2 regions of the Xenorhabdus poinarii G6 genome follow, and region 2 is predicted to be linked to the other one. Evidence: predicted binding sites of a transcription regulator. Region 2 holds the regulator's gene; the other holds the start of a gene.
The links. Region 2 encodes PhoB, which activates phosphate uptake and scavenging genes when phosphate is short. Its sites were predicted from a motif close to CTGTCATAAAACTGNCNNAT; they were not measured.

Region 1: the regulator PhoB is predicted to act here: its motif matches at 2,894-2,913, upstream of pstS (phosphate ABC transporter substrate-binding protein PstS).

The regions. Positions count from the first base shown of each region.
Region 1 covers NZ_FO704551.1:149,962-154,072, reverse strand. The annotation lists gene pstA (phosphate ABC transporter permease PstA) at 1-697, opposite strand, end outside; gene pstC (phosphate ABC transporter permease PstC) at 699-1,655, opposite strand; gene pstS (phosphate ABC transporter substrate-binding protein PstS) at 1,734-2,762, opposite strand; gene XPG1_RS00645 (ATP-binding protein) at 2,978-4,015, opposite strand; gene ompR (osmolarity response regulator transcription factor OmpR) at 4,012-4,111, opposite strand, start outside.
Region 2 covers NZ_FO704551.1:429,669-433,779, reverse strand. The annotation lists gene brnQ (branched-chain amino acid transport system II carrier protein) at 1-461, opposite strand, end outside; gene phoR (phosphate regulon sensor histidine kinase PhoR) at 844-2,154, opposite strand; gene phoB (phosphate regulon transcriptional regulator PhoB) at 2,305-2,988, opposite strand; gene sbcD (exonuclease subunit SbcD) at 3,256-4,111, shown strand, end outside.

The DNA of each region.
Region 1 (4,111 bases), 280 kb from region 2:
CCGTCTCACCAGCGATACGGGCAATGGCCAGCAAGATACCGGTCATGATGCCTGATATTGATGCTTTCAATGTAATGGCTGAGATCATTTTCCATTTTGGTGTTCCCAGGGCATAAGCAGCTTCGCGCAGGTTATCTGGCACCAGTTTCAGCATATTCTCTGTGGTACGAATAACGATGGGGATTTGCAACAACGCAAGGGCAATCACCCCGGCCCAACCGGAAAAATGTTGCATTTTCACCACAACCACCGTGTAGACAAACAAACCGACCACAATTGACGGAGCTGAAAGCAAAATGTCATTAATAAAGCGAATGATTTCTGCCAGCCATGAACGGCGGCCATATTCCGCCAGATAAATCCCCGCCATCATCCCCAGCGGTGTACCAAACGCCGTTGCCCAGAAGATCAGTAAGCCACTCCCCACAATCGCGTTTGCCAGCCCACCGCCTTCGGTATTGGGGGGCGGTGTCATTTCCGTAAACAACGCCAGCGACATCCCATCGATGCCTTTAGTGACGGTGGAGATTAAAATCCAGCCTAGCCAGAATAAGCCGAATGCCATTGTCGCCATGGATAACATCAACGCCACGCGATTTTTCTGACGACGCCATGACTGCATACGCAGGCGGTTTTTCATCTCGGCTTCGTTGACTGTACCGGATAACCGTGACGGTTGATGATTGATCGTTGTCATTTCAACGCCCCTCATTTTTTGCCAGGCGCATGATCATCCATTTTGATAACGCCAACACAATAAAGGTGATAACAAACAAAATCAGCCCCAACTCCATTAATGCAGCGGTATGCAGACCCGATTCTGCTTCGGCAAATTCATTCGCCAACGCAGAGGTGATACTGTTCCCCGGCATATACAGAGACAAGCTATCCAGTTGGTAGGTATTACCAATAATAAAGGTAACCGCCATGGTTTCTCCCAATGCCCGGCCAAGCCCTAACATGACGCCACCGATCACACCATTCTTGGTATAAGGCAAGACAATATGCCAAATCACTTCCCACGTCGTACAACCGATGCCATAGGCAGACTCTTTCATCATTACCGGGGTCTGTTCAAATACATCCCGCATGACAGCGGCAATATAGGGGATGATCATGATGGCAAGAATGACACCCGCCGCCAGAATGCCGATGCCAAACGCCGGACCAGAAAATAACTCGCCCACAATGGGAATGCTGGAAAGCACATCACCAACGGGTTGCTGAAAATAGGTCGCAAACAAGGGCGCAAAAACAAATAGCCCCCACATGCCATAAACAATACTGGGGATCGCCGCCAATAACTCAATCGCTACACCCAACGGACGTTTCAACCAATTCGGTGCCAATTCAGTCAGAAACAAGGCGATGCCAAAACTCACCGGAACCGCAATGATCAAGGCAATGAGTGAGGTCATGACTGTGCCATAAATCGGGACTAATGCGCCAAAGACGCCGGCGGGGGCATCCCAATCTTTGCCCCACAAAAAAGCAAAACCAAATTTTTGTATACTCGGCCAGGAAGCGATGATCAACGAAATGATAATGCCCCCCAACAGAAATAAAGTCAGCAACGCCGCCAGTCTAACCAGCGCGCCGAAGATAATATCGCCATTTTTACTTGGTGCTTTCAATGCCGTTTTACGTTCGGCCATACGCTGAATTCTCATTTTGGGTGATTTCCCCCTGAATAATAAAGGGGGAAATGTCATCATCATCAATGCACAAAGTCATCAATATAGCGGTTTACCGCTGCTATCTTTGATATTGCTCTTCCATGCGGCACGTACTTGGTCAACCACCTCTTTTGGCAGAACGGCATAATCCAGATCTTGCGCCTGTTGTCTGCCTTTGTCATAAGCCCAATCGAAGAATTTCAGAAGTTCAGCACCGTTCGCAGCATTTGCCTGGTGTGTGTGGATAAGAATGAAGGTGGTGGAAGTGATTGGCCAGGCATTATCGCCTTTCTGGTTTGTCAGATCCTGGGCAAAGCCGCGACTCCAGTTTGCGCCTTTCGCTGCGGCACTGAAGTTTTCTTCCGTCGGCGTGAGCACTGTCCCCGCCGCTGAGATCAATTTGGTATAAGCCAGGTTATTTTGCTTTGCATAGGCATATTCAACATAACCAATCGAGCCAGGAAGACGCTGAACAAAAGCCGCAATCCCATCATTGCCTTTGCCTCCTAATCCGGTTGGCCATTTGACGGTCGAACCTGACCCGACTTTTTGTTTCCAGTCGCGGCTCACTTTAGACAGATAACTCGTGAAGACGTAGGAAGTCCCTGAGCCATCGGCACGACGGACGACAGCAATGTTTTGATCGGGCAGTTTGAGGTGAGGATTCAGTTTTGCAATCGCCGGGTCATTCCATTTCTTGATATTCCCCAGATAAATGTCACCCAGCGTTTTACCATCCAGAACCAACTGACCCGATTTAACACCGGCAATGTTCACCGCCAACACAATGCCACCAATGACCGTCGGAAACTGGAACAGACCGTCGTTGGCGAGTTTTTCATGAGTCAAAGGCGCATCAGATGCACCAAAATCAACAGTATTAGCAATAATCTGCTTGACACCGCCTGAAGAACCAATGCCCTGATAATTAATTTTGTTACCCGTTTCTTTCTGATAAGAATCCGCCCATTTGGCATATATCGGTGCGGGAAATGTCGCACCAGCCCCTGTCAAGCTGGTGCTCGCAAATGATGACAGGGATGTCATGGCCAAGACGACGGCCACGGTGGTACGCATTGATTTCATATTCCCTCCTACTGGGATACGCATCATTAATGTAAAAACAAGTGCCAAACCTGACTGACAAATTGATTTTAGGTTAAAAAAAGGGATCGTCAGGGAAAATAGGCGAATTCAATGACAATAAAATGTATAAATTATGACATTTTTATGACAGGGTTTTGATGACAGGGCGGGTAGGTTGTCCTTTTTGACATTCAATTTGACGTTCAATCATGCACTCAAGGTAACGCGATTGGAATATATACACGAATCGACAGCCCCGCTTTTTCGCTGCTGCCCACCTGAATCTCGCCCCCATGCATCGCAATGATACTATGGATGATGGCAAGCCCCAATCCAACGCCGCCTGGGTTGTGGCGACGGCGATCACTGACCCCTTGCGCGAAAGGCTGGAACAAAATAGCCGCTTCTTCTTTCGTCATCCCGCGACCGTTATCTTCAACCTGAAACCAGCCAAATTTTTCGGTTGAACCACTACTGATCCGAATCCATCCATGACCATAACGCCGGGCATTCGTCAACAGATTGAGCAAGACACGTTTGATAGAAAGGGGATGCGCTAAAATAAAAATCGAACCTGCCGATAAGCCGTTTTCGATAGCGACATCAGCCAGATCAGGCTGTTTTACCACGCAACGTCGTTCTGCCTCAATCACCTCGTCAAGCAACGTATTCAATTCACAGCATGTCAGAGGCATAGCCTGTTCCGCCCGTTGATAATCAATGAATTGATCAATCATGGCATTACACTCTTCAATATCCTGATAGATAGCCTCTGCCAAGCCGTGATCTTTTCCTGCCAACATTTCCATCGCCAGACGAATGCGGGTCAGCGGAGTACGCAAATCATGGCTCACGCCCGCCATCAATACCGCTCGATCACTCGCCTGTGATTTCAGCATCACCAACCATTGGTTGAACGCCCTGATAACCGAACGAGTGGCCGCGGTTCCCCTTTCAGGCAGTGGTGATACACGTCTTCCTTTTCCTGTCTCGATAATGGCTTGTTGCAAACTTTGCAAGGCGCGTTTCTGGAGAGTGACATACCGCCAGGATATCGCGAACACCAGTAATCCCGTACCAAACAGCATGATAAAGAGATAAGGAAATACCACGCTGAAAATCAATTTTTCAGCGGTCGCCAGCAGCAAAGCGACCAGCACGCTGAACAGCAAGCTGCCCAGCATCAGGTACAGCACAGCGAAAAAGCAGGAACGTAAAGAAAGCCAAAGCTGTGGCACGCAGGGTTTTTTCATACCTTGCTTCCGTCAGGAACAAAAACATATCCCAATCCCCAAACCGTCTGAATATAACGCGGATGGGCAGGATCTTCTTCAATCAGGCGGCGTAAA
Region 2 (4,111 bases):
ATGGGCGCCAATATATGCCCGACGCTATCCAGCAATTTCCCCGGATACATAGAAATCAGTATCACCAGAGAAAAGTAGACCACGCTATAGATAAATAGAGGGAAATCGCCCGATCCGGTCAACGGCGCAATCCCCACTTCAAAAGAAACGGTTGCCGTTCTAGGTGTTGCAAACAGCGGGCCGACCGCCAGATAGCAGACCGTTGCCAAAATCAAACCGGCTACTTTTCCAATGGGTGAACTCAGCGCCTCAATTCCCCCACCCACTTTTGCTAAAGCAATGACAGTGATGACGGGTAAACCCACTGCGGTTAGCAAAAAACCGGCGGCTGAGATCCAAACATTCTCTCCTGCCTGTAAGCCAACCATAGGCGGGAAAATAATATTTCCCGCGCCAACAAACAAGGCAAAGGTCATAAAGCCTAATGCCCAAATATCCTTAGATGATAAACGATATGCCATAATGATTATTAATATATTATTGCCAAAAGAAATGTATGTGCGGCTGTAACCCTCGCAAACACTTGAATTTTCACTGGCGAGACTGAATTCTGATTGAACAGTCAGTAATCAACATAGTACTCACTGATAGAAGCAAGATACAGAATGATAGTGGTAATTACAGCTAGAATCGCCAACAACTGCCCCCAAGTAAAACTTTTATAGCGTCAAAAGGCAAGAGTCAAACCAAAAACCAGAATAATATTCTAAACTAATTTTCAAAATTAGTGATTATTGTTATCTATCATTGAATACACACTATATGATGTGTATATTTTTCACTTTCCTTGATTAATTAATCACTTTTTGCCCATATTGTTGTCATTGAATGACATCAATCCTATCATTCCTTAATGAAACTTTTCTTATTGGGGACAATCAGCTGGGGCGCTAACAGAAAACTAAAAACAGCACCTTTTCCCAAGGTACTCGAAATATCGAGATGAGTATGATAATGATGCAATACATGTTTCACTATCGCCAGACCTAATCCACTGCCTCCGGTTTGACGTGAACGGGCGCGATCAACACGATAAAAACGTTCTGTCAGGCGGGGTAAATGCTCAGCCCCAATCCCATCACCATTATCTTGTACTTTGAACAAAGCACCTTGAGAAACGCGTTGCCAACTCACTTCAATCCGTGTTCCTGGAGGCGTATGTTTAATGGCGTTACAAACAAGATTAGCCATTGCACTGTGCAACTGTTCCTCATGACCAAAAACACTCAGTTTTTCATCAACATTAAACACAATATCGTACTGCGCATTCCCTAAAGCTAAAGCTTCCCGTTGCACGATTTTCAGCATGTTAGGCACATCAACCACAGCATTCATATCCACTTGTGGCCCCGCTTCAATTTTGGAAAGATGCAACAGTTGCTGAACCAGGTCATCCATTCTGCGTATTTGTCCCTGCATCGTACTGACAACTTTCTGATTTACCTGACCATCAATTGCCTGATCCGCTATCACTTCCAAATAGCCTTGCAGCACAGTGAGCGGTGTTTTGAGTTCATGACTGACATTGGTGAAAAAATCTCGGCGGGCATTTTCTAATCGTCGTTTCTGGGTAATATCACGCGCGACCATTAATAATTGCTGTTCGGAATAAGGCATAATACGAAATTCCATTATATTGCCATTATTCAATTCGATCGTTAGAGGATGGGAAAAATCATTCGTCGTGATATAACGACTGAAATCAGGATAACGCAGCAGGTTGAATATATGCTGGCCATTGTCTTCAGGCCAGCGAAACCCAAGTAAATGTTGAGCCAGACGATTACACCAAAAAATATGGCCTTCCGTCGTCGTCATCACAATGGCATCGGGCAAAGATTCTGCGCCACTACGAAATCGCTTGATAAGTTGTGTGAGTTCGCGACGTCGTTTACGATTACGTTGCTGCATCTGGTAAATACCATAAAAGATAGGTTCCCAACCGCCGTGACCGGCGGGCGGTAACATACTGCGATCCAACCATAACCAATTGGATAATTTCAGCAAATGGTAACCATGCCATACCAGCGCCAAAAAGAGGGTAATAACCAGCAACCATGCCAAGTGACCAATAAAAAGAGACAAAATAACCGCAGGCAGGCAGCAAAGCACGAAACCCAATACCAATTTTTTCCAAGATAAACGTTCAAGCACGCGACTTTACTCCGAAATGAAAACACCAAGACGGGATGACGCTTCAATATCAGTTTAATATCAACCCGATATCTACACCAATGCCAACGTCACCAATCAACGCCGACGGAATTCATGTCCCCATAGCCGGCATATAACGGTCAAACAAGATCAGTAACGGATAGAAAAACGATATCCTGTACCACGCACCGTTTGTACCATCTTATCGTGATTACCCAAGGCCTTGCGTAAACGACGGATATGTACATCAACCGTACGATCTTCTACATAAACGTTGGTTCCCCACACATAATTGAGTAGCTGTTCACGACTATAAACACGCTCAGGATGAGTCATAAAAAAGTGGAGAAGTTTGAATTCCGTTGGTCCCATATCCAAATTCTGGCCCTGGCTGGAAACGCGGTGAGATGAAGGATCCAGCATCAATCCATCCATATTGATAATGTCTTCTACCTCCATCGGTGAAAGACGGCGTAAAACCGCTTTGACGCGAGCAATCAGCTCCTTGGGTGAAAAAGGTTTCGTGATATAATCATCAGCACCAACATCTAAACCACGTATCCGATCTTCTTCTTCTACCCGAGCCGTGACCATAATCACGGGGAGCATCTTGGTATGCTTATCCCGTTTCATTTGCCTGATAAGTTGTATGCCTGATCCCCCTGGCAGCATCCAATCCAATAACACCAAATCCGGATAAGGCTCAGACAACCGCCTGATAGCCATATCGTAATCTTCGGCTTCAATGGCCTGATAACCGTTTTGCTCCAGTACAAAACAAACCATTTCACGAATCGGTACTTCATCTTCAACGACCAAAATACGTTTAACCATGGTTAATCCTGCCAGTATCATGAATATCAGCAATATTCGATGTAAAATATCATAAGGCCATTTTACAAAAACGTTTATTTCTCAATCATCAAGAAACAAACCCATTCTCAAAAAAAATCTTACCCCATTGTTATATTTCATGATGAATGCGAACCAACTCGACAATTCAGTAAAGAAAACTGAATTGCACAAGACATCCCTCACACGACCACTATAATTAGCGCCTGTAACAAGTAAGAAAAACCGACAGGCAACAGCAGGAAAATCATGCGAATCATTCATACATCGGATTGGCATCTGGGCCAATATTTCTTTACTAAAAGCCGCGCCGCAGAGCACAAGCACTTTTTACAGTGGCTGATTGAAAAAATCATTCAATATCAGGTTGATGCGCTGATTATCGCCGGCGATATTTTTGATACAGGTTCCCCTCCCAGCTATGCACGCGAACTGTATAACAAATTCATTGTGGCATTACAGCCTACAGGTTGCCAGCTTGTTATTCTTGGGGGAAACCATGATTCTGTAGCCACACTCAACGAATCAAAATCTCTTTTTTCTTACTTGAATACAACCATCATTGCCAATGCTGAACCTGGTGATCTCGCGCAGCAGATAAAAATGCTCAACAACAGAGAGGGGCATGCGGGGGCAATTCTCTGTGCCATTCCCTACCTGCGCCCACGGGATATCATGACCAGTCAGGCAGGGCTATCTGGTAGCCAAAAACAGCAGGCATTACAGGATGCCATTGCCGAACACTATCACCGTCTCTACCAGCATGCCTGTTCATTACGGGAACAGCTTGGCCTGCCATTACCGATTATTGCTACCGGTCATCTCACGACCGTTGGGGCTTCCACTACGGATTCCGTTCGTGATATTTACATCGGCACATTAGATGCATTCCCCGCACAAGCATTTCCACCGGCTGACTATATTGCCCTGGGGCATATCCACCGGCCACAAATCATCGGTAAATCTGAACATATCCGTTACAGTGGCTCCCCGATTCCACTCAGTTTTGATGAAGTCGAACAAGAGAAAAGTGTCTGCTTAGTTGACTTTCAATCAAATAAACTCAATAGCATCACGCTGTTACCCATCCCCCATTATCAGCCAA